Regions from separate parts of the Thermodesulfovibrio autotrophicus genome, predicted to be linked through region 2. Evidence: riboswitches for the same ligand, from Rfam matches in the RefSeq annotation. Region 2 holds a riboswitch; the other holds the start of a gene.
The links. Region 2 has a riboswitch for cobalamin ahead of metE (5-methyltetrahydropteroyltriglutamate--homocysteine S-methyltransferase). Riboswitches for the same ligand answer to the same signal wherever they lie in the genome.
Positions count from the first base shown of each region.

Region 1: it holds a riboswitch for cobalamin, as region 2 does, so the genes downstream of both, V4D30_RS01945 (TonB-dependent receptor) here and metE (5-methyltetrahydropteroyltriglutamate--homocysteine S-methyltransferase) in region 2, are expected to answer to the same signal.

Region 1 covers NZ_CP144373.1:343,453-355,649, forward strand. The annotation lists gene ilvC (ketol-acid reductoisomerase) at 1-751, shown strand, start outside; gene V4D30_RS01910 (phosphatidylserine decarboxylase family protein) at 748-1,368, shown strand; gene pssA (CDP-diacylglycerol--serine O-phosphatidyltransferase) at 1,368-2,189, shown strand; gene V4D30_RS01920 (2-isopropylmalate synthase) at 2,167-3,681, shown strand; gene V4D30_RS01925 (DUF815 domain-containing protein) at 3,661-4,398, opposite strand; gene V4D30_RS01930 (methylated-DNA--[protein]-cysteine S-methyltransferase) at 4,414-4,896, opposite strand; tRNA gene V4D30_RS01935 (tRNA-Lys) at 4,948-5,020, shown strand; gene V4D30_RS01940 (NAD-dependent deacylase) at 5,047-5,802, opposite strand; cobalamin riboswitch at 5,842-6,039, shown strand; gene V4D30_RS01945 (TonB-dependent receptor) at 6,070-8,049, shown strand; gene V4D30_RS01950 (diphthine--ammonia ligase) at 8,037-8,696, shown strand; gene cobT (nicotinate-nucleotide--dimethylbenzimidazole phosphoribosyltransferase) at 8,690-9,733, shown strand; gene cobS (adenosylcobinamide-GDP ribazoletransferase) at 9,723-10,499, shown strand; gene V4D30_RS01965 (cobyric acid synthase) at 10,484-11,965, shown strand; gene cbiB (adenosylcobinamide-phosphate synthase CbiB) at 11,962-12,197, shown strand, end outside.
Region 2 covers NZ_CP144373.1:1,045,274-1,057,470, reverse strand. The annotation lists gene hisD (histidinol dehydrogenase) at 1-698, shown strand, start outside; gene V4D30_RS05465 (DUF6800 family protein) at 691-873, opposite strand; gene V4D30_RS05460 (hypothetical protein) at 888-1,193, opposite strand; gene cutA (divalent-cation tolerance protein CutA) at 1,190-1,504, opposite strand; gene V4D30_RS05450 (ribonucleoside triphosphate reductase) at 1,980-4,064, opposite strand; gene metE (5-methyltetrahydropteroyltriglutamate--homocysteine S-methyltransferase) at 4,066-6,288, opposite strand; cobalamin riboswitch at 6,318-6,507, opposite strand; gene V4D30_RS05440 (carbon starvation protein A) at 6,560-8,383, opposite strand; gene V4D30_RS05435 (LytTR family DNA-binding domain-containing protein) at 8,509-9,282, opposite strand; gene V4D30_RS05430 (sensor histidine kinase) at 9,257-10,960, opposite strand; gene V4D30_RS05425 (ABC transporter permease) at 11,003-11,746, opposite strand; gene V4D30_RS05420 (ATP-binding cassette domain-containing protein) at 11,743-12,197, opposite strand, start outside.

The DNA of each region.
Region 1 (12,197 bases), 700 kb from region 2:
CAAAACAGAAATAGAGCCAAATATCAAAAAGGGTGCTTTTCTTGCCTTTGCCCATGGATTTAACATTCACTTTGGGCAGATAGTTCCCCCAGAGGATATAAATGTTTTCATGGTTGCTCCAAAAGGGCCCGGACATCTTGTAAGAAGTGAATATTTAAAGGGAATGGGTGTTCCATGTCTTATGGCAGTTCATCAAGACCCTTCAGGAATAACAAAAGATGTTGCCCTTGCATATGCAGTGGGTATTGGCGGTGGAAGAGCAGGAATTATTGAGACAACATTTAAGGATGAAACAGAAACTGATCTTTTTGGTGAACAGGTTGTTCTATGCGGTGGTTTGACTGCTCTTATAACTGCAGCTTATGAAACACTGGTTGAAGCGGGGTATCCTCCTGAGCTTGCCTATTTTGAGTGTCTCCATGAAGTAAAACTCATTGCAGACTTAATTTATGAAGGTGGCATATCAACAATGCGTTATTCAATAAGTAATACTGCCCAGTATGGAGACTTAACCCGTGGACCAAGGATTATCAACGAATCTGTAAAAGCTGAAATGAAAAAAATTCTTGAAGAAATCCAGAATGGCAGTTTTGCTAAAGAATGGATCCTTGAATGCAAAGTTGGTAAACCCACATTCAATGCTCTTACTAAGAAGGGAGAGGAACATCCTATTGAAAAGGTTGGAGAAAAATTAAGAGCAATGATGCCATGGCTTAAAACTTCAAAGCTTGTGGATAAATCAAAAGCATGATCAGGAAAGAAGTAATACCCTATGTTGCTGGGGGATTATTCTTAAGCTCCTTTTTTTACCTTTTATGGTTAGAACCTCTGGCAATTGCGTGTCTTGTCATCTGTTTATTTTTTCTTTATTTTTTCCGTGATCCTGAAAGAAATCCACCAGCAGACCCTGACTGTGTAGTTTCTCCTGCTGATGGCAAGGTAATAGAGATAAGACAGAGCAGTGAAAGTTTCTGTCCTAATGGTTACGCAGAAATCAGCATATTCATGTCACCCCTTGATGTTCATGTTAACAGAGCGCCCTTTGACGGGGTTGTAAAGGAAATAATTTATACGCCCGGGAAGTTTTTCTCAGCCTTTAAAGAGAAGGCTTACAGAGAGAATGAAAACATAAAAATAAAACTTGAGACTTCCTATGGAGATATAGTCGTAAGGCAGGTTGCGGGTTCTATTGCACGAAGGGCGGTATGCTGGGTAAAAGAAGGAGAAAGCCTTAAAAAAGGAGAAAGATTTGGCATGATAAAGTTCAGTTCCAGAGTTGATGTCTGTCTTCCATCTTCTTTTAAAATTCAAGTGAAAGTGGGAGATAAAGTTAAAGCTGGACAGACAATAATTGCATTGTTACAGTAATGGTAAAAGCAAAAAAGAAAATAAGAGATCCGGATAAAAAACCCAGAAAAGGCGTTTACATTCTTCCAAATGCACTTACACTTTGCGGTATGTTTTTTGGCTTTTATGCAATAATAACAGCAATAAATGGAAAGTTTATTCATTCTGCGTGGGCAATAATTCTTGCAAATATATTTGACGGACTTGATGGATGGGTTGCAAGACTTACAAGAACAACCACACGATTCGGTGTTGAGCTTGATTCTCTTTCAGACCTCGTTGCTTTCGGCGTTGCTCCTGCAATTCTTATATACAAATGGGCACTTTTTGATTTTGGAAGAGTGGGATTTGCAATAGCTTTTTTGTTTGCTGCCTGCGGAGCTTTAAGGCTTGCAAGATTTAATATTCAAGTTGGAGGCACAAAATCATTTAAAGGTCTACCAATACCGGGCGCTGCTACAATGCTTGCTGCTACAGTTATTTTCTGTCAGGAAATACTAAACTTTACTCCCCAAAAAAATTTAATTTTTCCTGTGCTTACATTTATTTTGTCTTTTATGATGGTTAGCAATCTTAAATTCCATGGACTGAAAGAGGTTGACTTTAAGGAAAAAAAGCCATTTTGGATACTTCTGTTTTTTATTCTTTTGATTTTCTTCATCGTAATCCATCCGCCTTTTGCCGTATTCATACTTGCAAGCCTTTATGTTATTTCAGGTATAATTGAAAATATAATAATTTTAATTAAAAAAGGAAGACAAAATGCTTTGCATTTTTCTGAGGGCATAAGCCCGAAAGAATCAAAATTTGAGGTGCAGAATGAGAAGGATAAAAATATTTGACACAACACTTAGAGACGGAGAGCAATCTCCTGGTGCATCAATGAATGTGGATGAAAAAATACAGGTGGCAAAACAGCTTAAAAAACTCGGTGTTGACATAATAGAAGCAGGATTTCCCATTGCATCACCAGGAGATTTTGAGGCAGTAAACAGAATTTCAAAGGAAGTAAAAGGAGTGGTTGTTGCTGGATTATGTAGAGCCCGTGATGAAGACATTGAAAGAGCAGCTGAGGCACTGAAACCGGCAGAACAAAAAAGAATTCATACATTTATTGCCACATCAGATATACATTTAAAATATAAACTACGAATGAACAGAGAGCAGGTTATTGAAGCAGCTGTGAAAGCTGTTAAAAAAGCAAGGCAGTATACTGATGATGTTGAGTTTTCAGCTGAGGATGCAACCCGTTCAGACTGGGAGTATCTCTGTAAAGTTACTGAAGAAGTAATAAAAGCAGGCGCTACAACTGTAAACATTCCAGATACAGTGGGGTACACAATTCCGCAGGAGTATGGAGAGCTCATTGAGTATCTTTTGAACAACGTGCCTAACATAGATAAAGCCACAATAAGTGTTCACTGTCATAATGATCTTGGACTTGCGGTGGCAAACTCTCTCACTGCAATTCTTAAGGGCGCAGGACAGGTAGAATGCACAATTAATGGAATTGGTGAGAGAGCTGGAAATGCAGCTTTGGAGGAGATTGTTATGGCACTTAAAGTAAGAAACGACTTCTTTAAAGCTGACACAGGAATCGTTACTCAGGAAATTTACAGAACAAGCAGGCTTATAAGCAAGATTACAGGAATGGTTGTTCAGCCCAATAAAGCAATTGTTGGAGCAAACGCCTTTGCCCATGAAGCAGGAATTCATCAGGACGGAGTTCTCAAGGAAAGAACAACCTATGAGATCATGAGACCTGAAGACATAGGAATTCCCAGCTCAAAAATAGTGCTTGGTAAACACTCTGGAAGACATGCATTCAAGAAAAGACTTGAAGAACTTGGCTTTAGCCTTACAGAAGAAGAGATAAACAGAGCCTTTGAAAGATTTAAAAGGCTTGCAGATCAGAAGAAATATATCTTTAATGAAGACATTGAGGCACTTGTTTCCGATGAAGTTTTAAGAATAGCAGAGGTTTATCAACTTATAGACCTTGAGGTGGCAAGCGGAACAAAGAAAAAACCGACAGCTACAGTAAAAATGAAGATAAACGGAGAGGAAAAAGAAATTACTATCTCAGGTGATGGACCTGTTGATGCGGTTTACAAAGCTATAACTGAACTTACAGGTTCAAAGGCTGAACTCAATAAATTTGAGATTAAGGCAATAACAGGTGGAACAGATGCTCTTGGAGAAGTAACAGTTATTCTTGAAGAAGGTGGACATACTGTAAGAGGACATGGCTCTGATACAGATATAATTGTTGCCTCTGCAAAAGCCTACATCAATGCTCTGAATAAACTTGCTTTAAAGAATCTGAAGGCTTAAGACGAATTGATAAGCTGACCTTCCAGTGGTGCCGTGAACTAAAGCCCATTCGCGGGCTTTTTTCATTAATTCATCATGGGGCATAGTTATTCCATCTTTAGTTGCATAATAGTTAACTATTTCAAGGTATTGCTCTTCTGAAAATCTATAAAATCCAATTCTCAAGCCAAATCTCTCAATTAAAGATGCCCGCTCCTGCAGGCTATCCTCTGGGAAAAGCTCATTGTCAGAGTGAGAAAAAGAAGGCATAAGATTTCTTCTGTTTGAAGTGGCATAAATAACAGAATTTTCGGGAATTTCTTCAATTCCACCATCCATAATAATTTTTAAGTCTCTAAACTCCTGCTCATCTTCATTAAAAGATAGGTCATCAATGAAAATAATAAACCTGAAATTAGGATTTTCATAAATCATGTCATAAAGATATGGAATGGTGATAATATCATTTTTTAGTACCTGAATCATTCTTAAAGGTGTTTCTTTAAAGTAATTAAGTAAACTCTTTATCAGTGTAGTTTTACCTGTTCCTCTTTCACCCCATAAAAGAACATTATTTACTCTTTTGCCTTCAATAAAAACCTTAGTGTTTGCAATAAGCAACTGTTTCTGTTTTTCAATTCCGTAAAGTTCATTAATGTTTTGTTTTGGAATCCTTATAATAGGCTTTAGCTGTCTGGCTTTTCCATTCCATGCGAATGCCTGATAATTGTCAAACATAAATTTTATTATAACTTAAGATTTTATTAGAATCAAAGACTTTTCATGTTCTATAAGCCACTGTTTTGCCTCTACTCCAAGGCTATAGCCTCCTATGGTTCCGTCAGATCTTATCACTCTATGACAGGGAATAACAATCGGTAAAGGATTTCGCTTTAAAGCCTGTCCAACAGCTCTTGGCGACGTATTAAGCTTTTTAGCAATCCAGTTGTATGTAGTAGTATGAGCATATGGTATTTTACAGGTTAAGTCAAGAACTGCTCTATCAAACTCAGATACATTCTGGATGTTTACAGGATAATTAAACTCTGAGAGTTTTCCTTCAAAATACGCATTCAGCTGTTCAACAAAATTCAAGGCAATTTCTGGAATGCATGTTTTTTCAAAATTTGTTAAAGATATTTTCGTTAATGCTAATGAATTATCAAATAAAATTTCAAGAAAACCAACAGGAGTTTTTACGCAGGCAGAATACATTTTTATTATGATAGCATACATAAACCAATTAAAGTTGACCTTTTAGCTTATTTTTTTGTATTCTAAATTTGTGGGCCGTTAGCTCAGCTGGTAGAGCAGCTGACTCTTAATCAGCGGGTCGCAGGTTCGAATCCTGCACGGCTCATTGATTTTTATTCACCGCATATAGCCTTAAGCAGCTTTTTCCTCTATATCTTTTAAAACTTGACCAGCACTACCGTAAAATACTATTTCTGCTATCCAGTCCCAGTCTGTTTCTGCCTTATTTATGAAGATAAGCTTTGCACCTCTTTTATGGGCAATTCTCGGGATCGAAGCAGCAGGTTCAACCTGAAGAGATGTTCCTATCACGAGCATGAGGTCGCATTGATTGGCGATCTGCTGTGCCATAACGAGTTCTTTTTCAGGCATTGGTTCTCCGAAAAATACAACTGTTGGCTTTATTATGCCGCCACAGTCGTAACATCTTAAATCAAGCTGTTCCTCAAGCATTTTCAATACTTCATCCATTTTATAAAGTTTTTCACAGTCAAGACAGATTGCACCTCTTTGATTCCCGTGAAGTTCAATGACGCTCTTACTGCCAGCCATCTGATGAAGTCCATCAATGTTCTGCGTTATGACATGTTTAATAAATCCCTTTTTTTCAAGCTCTGCAAGGGCAATATGTGCATTATTTGGCTTTGCATTCGTGAGATGATGAATGAGTTGTTTTTTCATTCTCCAGAATTCTTCTCTTGCTTGCCTGTCATAAATAAATTCCTGATATGTTACAATTCTAAATCTCTGCCATAGTCCACCGGAACTTCGGAAATCAGGTATTCCAGATTCTGTAGAAATTCCTGCTCCAGTGAAAGCTACAGCATAGGTGGAGTTTTTAATAAGTTGTGAAGCCTTTTTAATTTTTTCCTGATAGGTTAAATTCATAGTTCTTTAAAAGATATCAAAAAGATTGGGTTATGTCAAGATATTTGACCAGTTTTAGATAAATCTTGTATACTTTCTTGGCTGGACTAAGGGAAGAGGGGTGAGAATCCCCCGCTGCCCCGCAGCCGTGTTGGGAACGAAAGCCCATTAAGCCACTGGAGAGAAATCTCCGGGAAGGCGGGCAAGTAGGAGTCTGAGCCCAAAGCCGGAAGACCTGTCCAGCTGGAGGCTCCTTGAGCTTCCAACTCCTCGAGGGAGGGATTTGCCATGATTTTCCTTTTTTTTCTTTGTTTTTTCTTACTTTTCTATCAGCCAATCTTGGCAGCTGAAACTCAGCTTGATGAAATCGTTGTAACAGCTACGAGGATTGAAGAGCCTAAAAAGGATGTTCCTTACTCTGTTCAGGTTATAACACAGGAGGAGATTAAAAATTCTACGGCAAAAAATGCTGGAGACTTAATTACAGAATCAGCAATTGGTCATATTCATAAATATCCGGGATTATTAACAAGCAAAATCGGATTAAGAGGATTCTGGACAGACCTTTTTGATGACCTTAAAAGCAGAGTTCTCGTTCTTATAAATGGAAATCGTGCAGGAACAGTAAATCTTGCAACAATACCAATTGATGATATAGAAAGAATTGAGATAGTTAAAGGACCTGCATCAGTTCTTTATGGTTCTTCGGCAATGGGAGGTGTAATTAACATAATCACAAAGCAGGGTAAAGAAGAAGGCATACATGGTTCAGCTGGTATAGAGTCTGGTTCATGGCAGTTCTGGAAAACAAAGGCTGAATTAAATGGTAAGAAAGGAGATTTTGATTTTTATCTCTCTGGAAGCCGTTCTGCAATTGATGACTACTCAGCAAAAAATTATGGGAAAATAGAAAACACTGGCTACAATGATGAATCTTTATCAGCCCGCTTAGGATACAGCTTTTTTGATAAACAACATATATCTTTTGGATTTCAGCATTGGAAAGGATGGAAGATCGGCTCACCTGGAGCAAGATACTCACCAGACCCTGATGATTACAAGGACATTGAAAGAAACAGATTTGATTTAGAGTATAAAACAGAAACCTTAAAAGCTGGATACTACTTTACAAGGGATACAAGAGAAGATTATGAAGGTTCTATAGCAGGGGCTTGGGAAACACCGAATGATATTACCTTAAAAAAGACTACCACACAGGGAGCAAGCATTCAAAAGATATTCTCAATAGATGACCACAGAGTAATAATTGGAGGGCAGTGGGACAGAATAGAGATTAAAAGCTCAAGAAACAAAGGTGCTCCTTACAATCCCAACTCAGAGTATGACAGCTACGGAGTGTTTACTGAAGGTAGATTAAGCTTTTTTAATAAAAAACTTTTTCTTAATGCAGGAGTTCGTTATGACTACTTTGAAAATGAAATACTGCCAACAGAGGGTATTAACAGTTTAAAGCCAAGAAAAGAAAGTCTTGACCATGTAACCATCAGAGGAGGCATTTTATACAAAATCATAGAGAATTTATCAATAAAAGCCAATGCTGGCACTGCTTTTAGAGCACCTGCACCCGATGAGCTCGCAGCTGACTATGTTTCTTCATGGGGAACTCATTATTTAGGTAATCCTAATTTAAAACCAGAAAAAAGTAGGTCCTATGATGTGGGAGTCTCTTATGCAAAGGATTTCCTCAATACAGAGCTTACATTTTTTAATTCAGAGTTCAGGGATAAAATCCTAAGCTATTATGACAGCATTCTTAATGCTCAAACATTTAAAAATGTTTCAGGAGCAACAATTCAGGGTATAGAAGGAAGTATTTCATACGATATTGGATTAAGTAGCGGACTAAGTCTGTCACTTAAGCCTTTTGTTAACTTTACATACCATACGAGATACTCAACTAAAGATGAATCGGAGATTCAAAAATATGGGAAAACTCTTCAATACACACCAAAATGCATAGCTTCGTTTGGAATAATGGCTGGGAAGGATAAATGGGATTTACGATTAATCGCCAACTACAATGCAGATGAGAAGGTTGTTGATTGGAATCCTTCATCTAAAAATTATGGAAAAGTCGTTGATAAAAGCGATTTTACTGTGGTAAATCTTAAAGGTTCATACAGACCAGTAAAAAATCTTGAGTTTACACTGTCTGTGGAAAATCTCTTTGACAGAGCATATGAGTATGTTCAGTATTATCCAATGCCAAGAAGAACAATTACTGGAGGAGTGAGATGGCTATTTTAAGAGCCTTTGTTTCATGGAGCGGAGGAAAGGATAGCTCATTAGCCTGCCACAGGGCAATGAAAAATGGTATTGATGTGGTCTATCTCGTTAATATGCTTTCAGAGCAGGGAGATTTTTCCCGCTCTCACGGACTAAGCTCTCAGCTAATTAAAGCTCAGGCAGAAGCTATCGGCATCCCAGTTATTCAAAGAAAAACAACATGGGAAAGCTATGAAGAGGAGTTTAAAAAAACTCTTTTGCAATTAAAAAAACAGGGAATTGATGCAGGAGTATTTGGTGATATTGACCTTGAGGAGCACAGAGAATGGGTTGAAAGGGTATGTGGTAAGACAGGGATAAAGGCGATTCTGCCATTGTGGAATGAAGAGAGGGAAAAGCTTCTTAAAGAGTTTATAAAATCTGGTTTTAAAGCAATAGTCTGCTCAACAAACTCCTCTTTTCTTGGTAGTGAATGGCTTGGAAGGGAAATTGATTTTGATTTCATTAAAAATTTAAAAGCCTTAGAAAATGTTGATCTGTGCGGTGAAAAAGGAGAGTATCATACATTTGTTTATGACGGACCGATTTTTAAGTCACCTATAAGATTTTCGTTTGGAAAAAAGATAAGGAAAGACAAAAATCTTTTTCTTGAGATATGGAGATGTTAAATCTTGAAGTTCAACCATTAAAAAAAGAGTTTATTCAGATTGCATGGGAAAGGCTTAACAATCTTACAAAACCACCGGGAAGCCTTGGAAGGCTTGAGGAGATTGCAGCAAAGCTTGTTGCTATTTATGAAAATCCGATGCCTGAGATAAAGAAAAAGGCTGTGCTTGTTTTTGCCTCTGATCATGGAGTTACAGAGGAAGGTGTCTCTGCCTATCCAAAGGAAGTTACTGCCCAGATGGTCTTTAACTTTTTAAGAGGTGGAGCAGGTATAAATGTTTTGGCAAGACATGCAGGAGCAGATGTTGTGGTTGTTGATGTGGGCGTGGATTACGATTTTGGAAAGATTGATGGATTAGTATCAAAAAAAGTTGTAAAGGGAGCTGGAAATATTGCAAAAGGAATGGCAATGACTCGCAGTGATGCAATAAAATGTATAGAAATCGGCATAGAACTTGTAAAAGAGTATCACCAAAAAGGTTATAATCTCTTTGCTACTGGAGAGATGGGAATTGGCAATACAACACCTTCTTCTGCAGTTGTAAGCGTTCTTACAAATTCACCGGTTGAGGAAGTTACTGGCAAGGGAACAGGCATAGATGAAGAAACCTTCAAGAGAAAAGTTGAAGTAATTAAAAGAGCAATAAAGATAAACAAACCTGATGCTTCAGACCCTTTTGATGTTTTATCAAAGATTGGAGGGCCTGAGATAGGAGCAATAGCAGGAGTTGTCCTTTGCTGTGCCCATTTAAGGCTTCCAGTTATAGTTGATGGATTTATCTCAACAGCAGGAGCTTTGATTGCTTACTGTATAAATCCATCTGTGAAAGATTACATTTTTGCCTCACACAACTCTGTTGAAAGGGGGCATAAAAAAGCACTTGACTTTATTGGACTTAAGCCTTTAGTTGATTTAAACCTGAGGCTTGGTGAAGGAACTGGTGCAGCAGTTGCCATGACAGTTATTGAAGCAGGGCTAAAAATTTATAGAGAGATGGCAACTTTTGATGAGGCAGGTGTAAGTAAAAGTGATAAATAGATTTCTCATTGCTCTTTCATTTTTAACTGTTTTACCTTTAAAAGCAGAGAAAATTAATGAAAAAAATATTGCAGGCTCAGTTATTTTTTTCCCTTTTGTGGGACTTTTAGAGGGAGCGGTTTCTGTTTTATTGATTAAAGGATTAAACTATATATTCTCGTCTGCTGTTATCTCAATTATTTTACTTTTATTTTTATTTTCACTGAGAGGAATATTTCACATTGACGGAGTTTCAGACACCTTTGATGCTCTCTTTTACAGAGAAACAGGTCAGAAAGAAAAGGACATACAGAGAAGACTTGAAATAATGAAGGATAGCACAGTTGGTGTTGCAGGAGTTGTGGTATCAGTATTTGATATTCTTTGCAGATTTGTTTTTTTTAAAGAACTTATTGAGATAAATCAATTCATGACACTTATTTTTATCTTTACATTTTCAAGGTGGTCAGTAATTCCGTTAATGTATTATGGAAAACCTGCAAAAAACACAGGTCTTGGAGCTATATTTATTGGAAAAATCAATAAAGGTCAGTTTATTCTATCTTCATCCTTGCCTTCGTTTTTACTGATTTACTTTACATTAAAAATTTTTATTTTTTTGCCTCTGGTTGTATTTATACTTTGCATACTTCTAATAATTCTAAAAAAATTCTTTCAAACTAAGTTCAACGGAATAACAGGAGACCATCTTGGAGCTACTGTTGAGATAACAGAGATTGTTTTTATTCTTTGCTTTTTGTTGTCTGTGAGATGGCTAAGTTATTGATGATACAGGGAACATCTTCAAATTGTGGGAAAAGCCTGATTGTTACAGCTTTATGTAGAATTGCAAGGCTAAGAGGTATAAAAGTTGCACCATTTAAAGCCCAGAACATGAGTTTACAGAGTTTTGTTACAGAGGACGGAGGAGAGATAGGAGTTGCTCAGGCAATTCAGGCAGAGGCATCTGGTATTACTCCTTCAGTTCATATGAATCCTGTATTACTTAAACCAGCTGGTGAACAGGGTATTCAGGTTGTTGTTCATGGTAAGCTTTATAAGACTTTGAAATCAGATGATTTTTACTGGGGAAAGAAGAATCTGTGGGAAGCTGTAAAGAAATCACTTGATTATTTATGCAGGGAATACGAATTCTTAGTGATTGAAGGTGCTGGAAGTCCTGCTGAGATAAACCTTCTTGAGAACGACATTGTTAATATGGCTGTTGCAGATTATCTTAAAGCACCTGTTATTATTGTGGGAGATATTGACAGAGGTGGAGTTTTTGCCTCAATTTATGGAACTGTAAAGCTTCTTGAAGAATATGACAAACTTATTAAAGGTTTTATAATTAACAAATTCAGAGGTTACATAGATATTCTTTTACCAGGAATAAAAAAGCTTGAAGAGATGATAAAAAAGCCCTGTCTTGGTGTGCTTCCATATATGGATGAAACCGGAATAGCAGAGGAAGACGGAGTTTCAGCGAGGCTATCAAACTCTTTTTCCTTTAATTCAGATGATGCAGTAAAGATAGTTATTTTAAGACTACGATACATATCAAACTTCAGTGATTTTGAGCCATTGAGATTTGAGCCAGATGTAGAGTTAGTTTATTCATTAAGAAAAGAAGACCTGTTTAATGCTGATGTAGTAATCATTCCCGGCTCAAAGAAAACCTTTGAGGATTTAAAGCTTCTTAGAGAGCTAAAGATTGATGAAACATTGAGGGAGCTTGCAAAAAATAAAGTTGAAATAATCGGAATATGCGGTGGATTTCAGATGCTCGGTGAAAAACTGGAGGACCCTTATATGGTTGAAACTCCTGTCAAGGAGTTTGATGGCTTAGGTATGGTGCCTGTTAAAACAGTGTTTTATCCTGAGAAAATAACCACTCAGGTTGAAGGCTATCTATGTTCTGAGCCTTCAGTGAGAGTTACAGGTTATGAAATTCATAAAGGAGTGAGTTATGGAGAGTTAAATCTCTTCAAAATAAAGAGAAGAGTAACAGATGAGACACTGTTTGATGGATTTTGCTCTGAGAATGTCTGGGGAACATATATTCACGGAGCATTTGAAAGTGATGCCTTAAGAAGATGGCTAATAAACAGACAAAGAACTAAAAAGGGATTAACCCCAATTAATTATACCTTTTCATGGAGAAAGCTTAAAGAATCTTTTTTAGATAGCCTTGCAGAAACAATGGAAAAACATCTTGATATGGATAAAATATGGAAAATATCAGGACTATGAAGATACTTTATGTTGAAAGCTGGACAGTAGCTCTGGCATTTTTAATTGATTTTTTAATCGGAGACCCTAAAAGATACCATCCTGTTGTAGCAATTGGCAAACTCATTAAAAAAACTGAAGAATTTTTAAGAGATATGAAACTCACAGGCAGATTTGGAGGCTTTTTGCTTTTTTTATCAGTAACATTCATTGTTTTCTTATTTTCAATTATTTTTGTTTATTTTTTAGATAT
Region 2 (12,197 bases):
GAACTCAGACAGTAAAAAAAGTTGATAAAATTGTTGGACCAGGAAACATATATGTGGCAACAGCTAAAAAGCTTGTTTTCGGTGAAGTGGACATAGACATGATTGCAGGACCAAGTGAAATTCTCATTATTGCTGACAGCTCAGCAATCCCAGCCTTTGTAGCTGCTGATATGCTAAGTCAGGCTGAACATGATGAGATGGCATGCAGCGTTCTTGTTACAAATTCGGAAAAGCTTGCAGAGGCAGTAAAAAAGGAAATATCAGTACAGCTTAAATCTTTACCAAAGGCATCAATAGCTAAAAAATCTCTTAAAAACTTTGGAGCAATTATAGTTGTTAAATCTTTGAGTGAAGCATGTGATGTTACCAATGAAATTGCACCGGAACATCTTGAGGTTATGACAGAAAATCCTGAAAAACTGCTACCTCTTTTAAAAAACGCTGGAGCGATATTTTTAGGGCAATGGACTCCTGAACCCATTGGAGACTATGTGGCAGGACCAAATCACACTCTTCCCACATCTGGAACAGCAAGATTTTTCTCTCCTTTGGGAGTTTATGATTTTTTAAAAAGAAGTTCTCTTATAAAGGTTGGTAAAATTGGATTCCAAAAACTCGCTTCATATGTTGATGTTCTTGCAAGCCTTGAAGGACTGCAAGCACATGCCAATACAGTGAGAGTAAGAAAAACTACTTAACAGATGCTATAAAATGTTCAATTTTTAAGGATGGAGCAATTTTTGACACTTTTTCAAGAATCAGTTTCTTTTCTTCTTCATTTTTTGCTTCTTTAAATTTTTCTCTGAGTTTTCTTAATTTTTCTCTGCGAAGTCTTCTTTTTTTCAGTTCTCTGTCAACAAGTCTTTTTGACATAACTTACTCCTGTTTTAGAAATTTAGATGATCAATGAGTCTGCTGATTATCAGATATCCTCCACAGGGTGTCTGGCTTTTGTTGACGAAGAAGTCACATCCATCTTCTCTGAAATCGCATTTATCGCAGACGAAGGATAAACCCTGAGCTGGCACTGCCTCATTATTTAGATGAAATATCTCAATAATTCCATCTAACTCACGGGACGTAATGTATTGCTTGAGATAAAAGTATCCTCCGCATAGTTCACTCTCTTTGCCGGGTTTGTAGTAGTTGCAGAATTTCTTACAGATCAAAGAAGTATAAACTTCTTCTTTCACTTTGTAACCTCACTAAGCCAGTTTAAGTAGCTTTCAGAGCCTTTTTTAATTTTTAATCCTATAATCTCAGGCACTGTATAGGAATGAAGTGATTTTACTGTTTTTTCAAGCTCTTCAAAAAGGTCAGAGCGTGTTTTAACTATCATTAAAACTTCTTGCTCATCTTCAATTTTGTCCTGCCAGGAATAAATGGAACGAATATCCTTTATGATATTTACGCAACCTGCCAGTTTTTCTTCAACAAGAGTTTTTGCTATCTTTACTGCTTCCTCTTCCTTAGATGCGGTTATGAAAACCACCATGTAATCCATAATTTAATTATACCTGAAAATGCCGATAAAGAAAAAGCTTTTTTCCCAGAATTTGCTATTAGGACTAAGCTGGATTGAGCAACAGCAGGGTTGGTAACAATTCCAGAGGAGCGAAGCAAAAAGAGGAAATTTCTCGCGGAGTTTACCCTGAGCGTAGCCGAAGGGCTCGGAATGACACTTCATTTTTGTCATTGCGAGCCCGACAGAGTCGGGCGTGGCAATCTCCTACGCTATCCGAGTCTGTCATTGCGAGTATCTTTTTCTTTATCCAGCACTTCTTTTTTTGTCATTCCGAGCCTGCCCATACTTTGTCATTCCGAGCGAAGCGAGGAATCTCCTTTGTTTTTTTCTGTATTGAAAGACTCAGAGATTCCTCGGGTGGGATGCCACCCTCGGAATGACAATGAAAATGGCATTGAGCCCCTCGGAATGACAAAGGAAAAAGTGTTCGGAATGACAATCTTTGTTGGCAAATTCAGGAAGCATGAATCTGTAAATATCTTCTTTCCCTGAATTCTTCTTTCTTCCCGTCATTCCAATTATCCACAGGTCTAAGGTAACCAACAACACGAGAGTAAACCTCTGTAGCTTTGCCGCACTTTGGACAGCTTTTGTGTTCTCCTTCAATGTATCCACACTCATTGCAAATACTGAATGTGGGGGTAATACTTATGTATGGAAGCTTATATTTTTCAAAGACTGCTTTTATAAAGTTTTTGATTTTCCCCGGTTCTGGTTGCTCTCCCAGAAACAGATGAATAACTGTCCCACCTGTGTATTTACTCTGAAGTTCGTCCTGATGGTCAAGCAAATAGGTTATTGATTCAGTGAAATTAACAGGCAGCCACGTGGAGTTCGTGTAGTAGGGATGGTCTTTGCCCTGCGTAAAAATATCGGGATACTTCTGTTTGTCAATTCTGGCAAGCCTGTAGCTTGTCCCTTCCGCAGGTGTTGCCTCAAGATTGTAAAGATTGCCTGTCTCTTTTTGATATTCCATGAGTTTTTCTCTCATGAAATCCATTACCTTCAAAGCAAAGGCTTTGCCTTCCTCTGTCCATATTCCTTTAGAGCTTAGCCACCTTGCATTTGCTATTGCCTCGTTCATCCCAATTATGCCTATTGTTGAGAAGTGATTACTCCAGTATGCACCTGTGCGTTCTTTTATTGAACTGAGATAATGTTTTGAGTAGGGATAAAGCCCTGCTTCTGTAAATCTTTCAAGCACTTTACGTTTAATCTCAAGGGATGTTTTTGCAATATCCATAAGTCTTGTCAGATAAGCAAAGAACTCTTCCTCTGACCTGCTTACATATCCAATTCTTGGCAAATTCAATGTAACAACTCCTATGCTTCCAGTTAATGGATTTGAACCAAAAAGTCCACCACCACGTGTGTGTAGCTCTTTTGTCTCAAGCCTGAGCCTGCAACACATTGAGCGAGCATCTTCAGGTTTCAGGTCAGAGTTTACGTAGTTGGCAAAGTATGGAATTCCATATTTTGCCGTTGCTTCCATGATTAACTCAAGGGTAGGGCTACTCCAGTCAAACTCTTTTGTTATGTTGATCGTGGGTATGGGAAATGTAAAAACCCTGCCCTTTGCATCTCCTTCTGTGAGAACCTCAAAAAGTGCTCTGTTGAACATATCCATCTCTTTCTGAAACTCACCGTAGGTGTATTGCTGAGGTTTTCCTCCAATAATAACAGCCTGAGATTTAAGATGTTCAGGCACTCTGAGATCAAGGGTGATGTTACTGAAAGGCGTTTGAAACCCCACCCTTGTAGGCACATTCAGATTAAAAACCCACTCTTGCACAGCCTGCTTTACCTGTTTGTAGTTGAGTTCGTCGTATGCAATGAATGGTGCAAGAAGGGTATCCACATTGCTAAATGCCTGAGCTCCTGCAGCTTCTCCTTGAAGGGTAAAAAGAAAGTTTACAATCTGACCAAGTGCACTTCTTAGATGTTTTGCAGGTTTTGACTCAACTTTTCCTGCTACTCCACCAAATCCACGAATTAACAAATCCATTAAATCCCAGCCAACACAATAAGGTGCAAGCACATTCAGGTCATGAATATGCAAATCTCCATTTATGTGAGCTTGTCTTACCTCTGGTGGATAAATCTTATGAAGCCAGTAGCTTTTGCTTATCTCACTTGATATGTAGTTGTTTAATCCCTGAAGGCTAAAGCTCATGTTTGAGTTTTCTCTTACTCGCCAGTCAACTTTGCTTAGATAGCTGTCAATCAGCTCAAGCCCACCCTGACGGGCAATCTCACGCATCCTGGCATGCTGATCTCTGTAAATAATGTAAGCTTTTGCAGTTTTACGATATGGACTACTTAGGAGTATCTCTTCGACGACGTCCTGAATCTCTTCAACGTGAGGGTCACGACCGCGAATTAACTCCTCTGCAAGAAGTAAAACCTTAATGGTTAGCCTTCTTGCAGTCTCGTAGTCAAACTCTCCTGTTGCCTTGCCCGCTTTAGCTATGGCTATGGTGATTTTTTCAGGATCAAAGGGGACAACGCGACCGTCACGCTTTATTACGTTTTTAAACATTTTAAGCCTCCTTACGCATTATCTCTGCAACTTTAACCATGTTTTTAAGTGAGGGAATGGTTTCTTGCCAGGCTCTTGTTTTAAGTCCGCAGTCAGGGTTTATCCAGAAAAGTCTTTTATCAATAAGCTTTACTGCCCGCTTAACAATTTCAATCATCTCCTCAGTAGAGGGAACTCTTGGAGAGTGAATATCATACACTCCAACTCCAATGCCTCTGTCATACTTAAATTTTTCAAAGGCTTTTAGAATCTCTCCTTTGCTTCTTGATGCTTCAATTGATATCACATCAGCATCCATTGCATAGATTTTATCAATTATATCATTAAACTCAGAGTAGCACATATGGGTGTGAATCTGGGTTTCAGCTTTTACAGAAGAAGTAACAATTTTAAAGCTTTTTATAGCCCAGTCAAAGTATTCATCAACCTTTGCTTTTTTAAGAGGCATTCCCTCTCTGAAAGCAGGCTCATCAATCTGAACGATTTTTATACCAGCTTTTTCAAGCTCTACTACTTCTTCCTTGAGAGCAAGAGCAATCTGATAGGCAACTTCTTTTTTTGAAACATTCTTTCTCGGATAGGACCACTGAAGTATTGTAACAGGTCCAGTAAGAATTCCTTTCACCGGCTTTTCAGTGAGAGACTGGGCATAAAGTGTTTCTTTAAGAGTCAGGGGGGATTCTCTCCATACATCGCCATAAATTATTGGTGGTCTTACACATCTTGAGCCATATGACTGAACCCATCCATTTTTTGTTATGGCAAATCCCTGAAGACGCTCTGCAAAGAACTCAACCATATCTGTTCTTTCAAACTCTCCATGAACTAAAACATCAAGCCCGATCTCCTGCTGAATCTCAATTGCCTTTTTTATCTCATCTTTGATAAAGGATTCATACTCCTCAAGAGAGATTCTACCTGCTTTGTAATCTGCCCTTGCTTTCCTTATCTCAGGAGTTTGAGGAAAGCTTCCTATTGTGGTAGTTGGGAAGACAGGGAGTTTGAGAATTTCCATCTGTTTTTCATATCGCTCACTGAAAGAGGGTTTTCTGCACAGAGCATTTTCATCAATCTGAGAGATCTTTTTCTTAACTTCAGGATTAGTGAATTTCATGGATAAATTCTGCTCTGAAGGAGCCTTCCCTTCATTTATTGCTGTTTTAAGCACTGCAAGCTCATCAAGCCTTTCATTGGCAAAGCTTAACAGGCAGAGGATTTCTTCAGGCAAGGATTCATTTTTTACAGTCACTGGAAGATGCATGAGAGGGCAGGAGTTGGAAAGAATTATATTTTCCGTAAACTTTGTTAAAGTCTCAATAATTTTTAAAGCTTCTTTAAAGTCTGTTTTCCAAGGGTCTCTTCCTGAGACAACTCCTGCAATTAATGTTTTATCCTTCGGAAATCCGAATTTTGAGATGTTCTCAAGATTCTCCTTGCCGTCAACAAAATCAAATCCAATGCCATGAACTGGCAGTTCATAAACTATCTTTTCATACTGTGATAGAGATTCATAGTAAGTTTGAACATAGAGTTTTATTTTGCTAAGCCCGGAAGTGATTTTTCTGTAACAATCTATGATTGCCTGAGTATCATTATTGTCTAAATCAATAACCATTGCGGGCTCATCAATCTGGACCTCCTCAACATCAGATTCTTCAAGCTCTTTAAGAACTCCCATGTAAACAGAAGCTATTCTGTCAAGAAAATAGGCATAGTCCTTTAGTTTTGCACAGTAAAGATAGGTAAAGGGACCAACTATCACAGGCTTAGTTTTAAGATTAAGATTATTCTTCAGAAGTTCATACTCTTTTAATGCTTTGTTTTCTATGAGTTCAAACTCTGTGCCATATTCAATTTCAGGGACAATGTAGTGATAGTTTGTGTTAAACCACTTTGTCATCTCTGAAGCAGGAGCATCTGCTGAGCCCCTTGCTATTGCAAAGTATCTTTCCAGGGGGTCTTCAATTTTTCTGAATCTTTCAGGAATAACATTAAACATGACTGAAAGGTCAAGGATAAAGTCATAAAGGGAAAAATCATTGGATGGAATAATATCAACCTCATACTGAGCAATGGTCTTTGCATTGTAGATGATTAATTTTTCAGCCTCATCAATGAGCTTCCTCTGAGAGATTTTTCCACTCCAGTATTGCTCTAAGGCTTTTTTAAGCTCCCTTTGAGGACCAATCTTGGGATAGCCAAAGACAGTTGTTTTAACGGTCATTTAATTCCTCCCGCGAGGTATTCTAAAAGCCAAAGGCTTTCAGGCTGGATAGGTCTTCCGGCTTTGGGCTAATGCCTACTTGCCCGCCTTCCCAGAGATTTCTCTCCAGTGGCTTAAATGGGCTTTCGTTCCCAACACGGCTGCGGGGCAGCGGGGGATTCTCACCCCTCTTCCCTTACATCCAGCAATTTTGAAAATACCTTAATCGGATTTTTTTTGTCAAATGAAAAGAGATCGGGTGGTTTTTTGATTACCACCCGATTTACTGATTTTATTCAGATAGATATTTTGTGGGAGCTTCTTTCATAAATGTTTCTTCTGTTTCTTTAATAAGAGGGGTTCTACCTCTCAATATGCTTATCCACACTCTTACTGAGTCTGCCACAATCAGTATGACCATTACAATCATTACTGCAGAGAGCACAGCAAGCAGGTAATTATTTTTTGGTAGATAATTATTCACGATATTTTGATAACCAGCTACAATGGTGGTAACAAGTAAAAATACCATTGGAACCATTGTTACCCATATGTATTTTGCCTTACCCATTCTCAAAAGTAAAGTTGTCACTATTGCCAGTGCCATTCCACCAAGAAGCTGATTATTCACACCAAAGAGAGGCCATATTGTTGAGATTGTTCCTGTATAAAGAAGGTATCCCCAGCAAAATGTAAATATCGCACTCGTTCCAATTACACCGGGCCACCATTTATAGTCTCTGAGTTTTGGATAAACTGCTCCGCCAATTTCCTGCATAAGATATCTTCCAACTCTTGTACCAGCATCAATTAGAGTTAGAATAAACAGAGCTTCAAACATGATGGCAAAATGATACCAGTAACTCATTAAATGTCTTAATCCACCAATTCTTGAGAAAATATCAGCCATTCCAACTGCTAAGGATACTGCTCCACCAGGGCGACCTGCAAGTTCTTCACCTACCAAAGCAGAAAGAAATGGAAGGTCCTGAACCTGCATGCCAAGTTTCTGAAATGCTGCTGGTGGACTGTTTATGGCAAAGTAGTCTGCTGTAGGAAGCACTGTTGCTGCTATTAATGCCATTAGAGCAACAAAGCTCTCTGTGAGCATTGCACCATAACCAATTACTCTTATATCCTTTTCATTTGCCACCATCTTTGGTGTTGTTCCAGATGATACGAGGGAGTGAAAACCAGAAATCGCACCGCAGGCAATTGTAATGAACATAAAGGGCCAGACTTTACCTGGAATGACAGGTCCTCCACCAGAGATAAACTGTGTTGCAGCAGGCATTTGAATTAATGGATTAACAAGAATTACGCCAATAGCAAGCAAAAACATCGTGCCGAATTTCATGTATGAACTTAGATAATCTCTTGGAACAAGTAGTAACCAGACAGGCAAAACAGCAGCAAAAAATCCATAAACTGGGATTAATACGGAAAGCTCTTTTTTACTGAATGTAAAATAGGGTGCAAGAGCAGATTCCTTAATTACAGGACCAAGAACAACAGCAAGAATAATGAGTGCAACACCAATAATACTTCCTTCAACAATCTTTCCAGGTCTTAGCCACTTAAGATAAGCTCCTATAAAAAGAGCAATTGGAATTGTTACTCCTACAGTAAAAGCACCCCATGGACTGTTAAAAAGTGCATTAACAACAGCAATTGAAGCACCAGCAAGAACGATAATTAATAAAAACAGGGTTGCCACAAGAACAAGCCAGTAAGATACAGGTCCTATCTGAGCTTTAGCAACCTCTGCAAGAGATTTTCCGTTATGCCTTACAGATGCAAAGAGAACAACCATGTCATGAACAGCACCTGCGAGAACTCCTCCAATTAAAATCCATAAGAATCCTGGCAGATAGCCAAACTGTGCTGCCAGAACAGGTCCAATTAAAGGACCAGCACCAGCTATTGCTGCAAAATGATGTCCGAAAATAAGCCACTTATTCGTCGGGACATAGTCTCTTCCATCGTTAAGCCTTACTGCAGGAGTCTGACGATTTGGATCAAGAGCAAGAACCTTTGCAGCAATAAAGGCACTGTAAAACCTGTAGGCAAGCACAAAAACGCATGCTGCTATGATTACAAGCACCAACGCATGCATAAAGCCACACCTCCTTTTTTGTTTTTATGAAATCATTCTATAAGGAAATGAATCTATGAACAATGAAAAATTTATGAATGGAAGAAAACTTTATATGAATGGAAAAAATGGAAGTTAAATGGAAATTAACTGCTACACTTTATTCCGAGAACTTCTTTAAGTTCCTTAACAATTGATTTACTTACAGGGATTTGATTTTTTTTACCTTCAATAACAAGCCAGTAAGTGCCTTTAAACCATGGCAGGACCGCCTCAATCCTCTTTAAATTTACAATGTAACTTTTATGAACCCGCATGAATCCTTCATCCTTAAGTCTTGCTTCAAGTTCTGTAAGAGTGCCATCAAAATAGTATTCATCTTTTACTGTAATAACTTTTACCCCTCCTTCGCTTGCTTCGCAGTACAAAATATCCATAAATGGAACAAAACTTATAACACCTGCTCTTTGCTGGACAGGAAGTTTTTTAAAAATCTTTTTCTTCTCAAGAAATTGAGAAAGTCTTCCTACAGCCTCATTCCATTCAGCCTGATTGCTTTTAAGATTTTCTATTCTCATGATTGTTTTAGCAATTCTTTTCTCTTCAAAGGGTTTAAGGATGTAATCAACTGCTCCGAGCTCAAAAGCTTCAACTGCATAGTCATCATAGGCTGTTGCAAAAACAATAAGAGGTGGATTACTAAACTTCGCAAGCTGTGTTGCCACTTCAATTCCTGACATATCAGGCATTTCAATATCAAGAAAGACTACATCAGGTCTGAATTTTGAATATAGAGAGATACAATCCTTTGCATTACCAGCCTGTCCTATTATCCTGCAGGAATCAAACTGGGAAAGGATGTAAATCAACTCTTCCCTTGCATAGGGTTCGTCATCAACTACTATAGCTGAAAACAACATCTTTTAAAGCGTATTTTTTAGGAATTTTAAATGTAACCTCTGTGCCAATGCCTGGAAAGCTTTGTATGTTAAGAGTGCTTTCTTCTCCATAAAATCTTTTCAATCTTTCATTAACAAGATATAAGCCCAGTCCAGAGCCTTTTTCTGACAATCTCTGAAGAGAATTACTTATTCCCACGCCATTGTCTTCAACAGAAATTACAACGCTATCATCATTGTCAAGAATTCTTATTAAAATCTCACCGCCTTCAATTTTTGGCTTTAATCCGTGTTTTACAGCATTTTCCACCAGTGGCTGAATTGTAAATGGAGGCACAGGTATGTCAAGGTCTACTGTTGGCTCTATATAGTAATTGACAATGAGCTTATCTCTGTAACGAGCCTGCTCTATGGAAAGGTAAGCTTCCACATAGGAAAGCTCTTCTCTTAATGGTATTTCCTTTTCTTTTTTCAAGCTGTATCTTAAAAATGTTGCTAAATTGAGAAGAAGATCTTTTGCCTTTGCAGGTTCAATTCTTATAAGAGAAATTATCGTGTTCAGGGCATTGAAGATAAAATGGGGATGAATCTGTGCTTGAAGAGATTTTAATTCTGCCTCTGTTTTAAGTCTTGCAAGCGTTTCAAGTTCAACTATTTCAAGCTGCGTTGAAAATATGTGGGCAAGTCCTCTTGCCACCTCAAGATTAACAGAAGTAATGCTGTTTTCCCTTTCATGATAAAGTTTAAGAGTACCTATCACTTCCTGTCTTCTTTTCAGAGGAACAATTACAGCAGAGCTTAATCTGCACTTGGGATTGCTACAGCCAATTTCCTCTTTTTTATTGGCAATCTGAATTTCTCCTGTTTTAATTGCATTCAGTGTTGCTTTTGTAAGTAAAGGATGACCTGCAAGGTGATGATCACTTCCTGTGCCAACATGGGCAAGAATTTTTTTCCTATCAGTTATCGCCACTGCTGCTACGCCCAGAGTATCAAGTATAATTTCAGCAATTTTGCCTGCTGAATTTTCATTAAGTCCCTGCCTTAGATGGGGAAGTATGAGATTGGTAATATTTAATGTAGCTTTTGCCTGCATGGCAGCTACTCTTTCCTGATGCTCCACTGCAGACTTTATTATAAGCATGAATATAGCCACACCTATGGAATTAACAGTAATCATTGGAATTGCAATAATTTTGACAAGTTCTACTGCTTCTGAAAAAGGTTTTGCAAAGGTAAGAATAATAAGCATCTGAATAATTTCTCCGGCAAATCCTGCCAGCCATGCCACATGCCATGGAATTAATCCCTTCCTCCAGTACCTGTAAACAACACCTCCGAGAAACCCTTCAACGACTGCTGACAATCCACATGAAAAAGCTGTAAATCCGCCAACAAAGTATCTGTGAACACCTGCAATAAGTCCTGCTGCTGCTCCTACTAATGGACCACCAAGAAGACCTCCCACCATAACACCAACAACTCTTGAATTAGCAAGTGCTCCGTGAATCTCAACTGCTCCAAATGTCCCCAGTATTCCAAGCCCTCCTGAGACAAATGTGAGAATTAATTTATCCTTAGTTGAAGGTTTTCTTGAAAGAACTCTCCCCAGAGCAGGCATTCTTGAAAGGATAAAAGCTACTGTTGCTATAATACCAAGCCTTTGAGACAGTATCAGAGTTAATTCAAGAATATCCATTTTTTAAAGTATAAAATAAAATTAAAAATATTGGCTACTGCTTCACTCACTGTATTTTTTCATTAAATTTGAACCTATCACAAAAAAAATAACACAGTAAAAAATAATAACACACAGAGAGACTGCTCCATCCATGTCAATAAAAGTTTTTCTTATTAAAATATTCGTATGTGTCAGGGGCATTATGTAGATTACTGGCTTAAAAATCATTGGGATTCTTTCAACTGAGAAAAATGTTCCACTGAAAAAAGCCATTGGCATTATGAAAAAGTTTGAGTATGTGGCAGTGTCTTCATGGGATTTTGTTATCATTCCTGTTATAACACCAAGACAGGCAAACATAAAGCAATTGAGTAGCAGGGTTAAAACAAAAATCAGATTTATGGAAAATTTTGAAGGCACCACAAAGCCAACAGCAATTATAAGAAGAGATGCAAAAACTCCCTTTACCATTCCAGCAAGAACCTCTCCTATCATTATGGAAAAAGGCTTTATGGGTGACTGAATATAAACCTGAAATGTCTTGAAATAGAGTCTGCTTAGGTTAAGAGAGCTTGCAACCCATGAGTAAGAGTTATTCATTGAACTCATTGCTACAAGACCGGGCAGTAAAAATGTTAAATAATCAGTTCCTTCAGAGAGTTTTACTGTTCTTCCAAGTCCAAGCCCAAATGTAATAAGATAAATAATCGGTGCCATCATGGCTGAGAAAATGTATCCAAGTCTCAGAAGCTTTCGCTTGAACTGAAGCATCTCTTTAATGAAAACAGGATACCAGCCTGTCATTGCCTTTCCTTAATTCTCTCTCCTGTAAGCTTTACAAAAACATCTTCAAGATTGGACTTTCTTATCATTACCCCATCACTTCTCTGTTTTGCAATCTCATATGCCTGTTCTCTACTGTGGCAAATCTCGCTTATCAGTCTTCCCTCCTTATCAGTAAACTCAACCACATACTCACCAACATCTTTCTTAAGCTCTGAAGGGCTGCCAAGAGCAATCAACTTTCCATGGGATAGAATACCCACCCTGTCACAGAGTGCCTCAGCTTCTTCAATGTAGTGGGTTGTAAGAAGCACTGTTCTGCCTTCAGACTTTATCTTTCTTATGATCTGCCAGAGTTGTCTTCTTATGTGGGGGTCAAGACCTATTGATGGCTCATCAAGAAATAAAACCTTGGGATTAGCCAGCAATGCCCTTGCAAGAAGTGTTCTTCGCTGAAGCCCTCCTGAAAGGG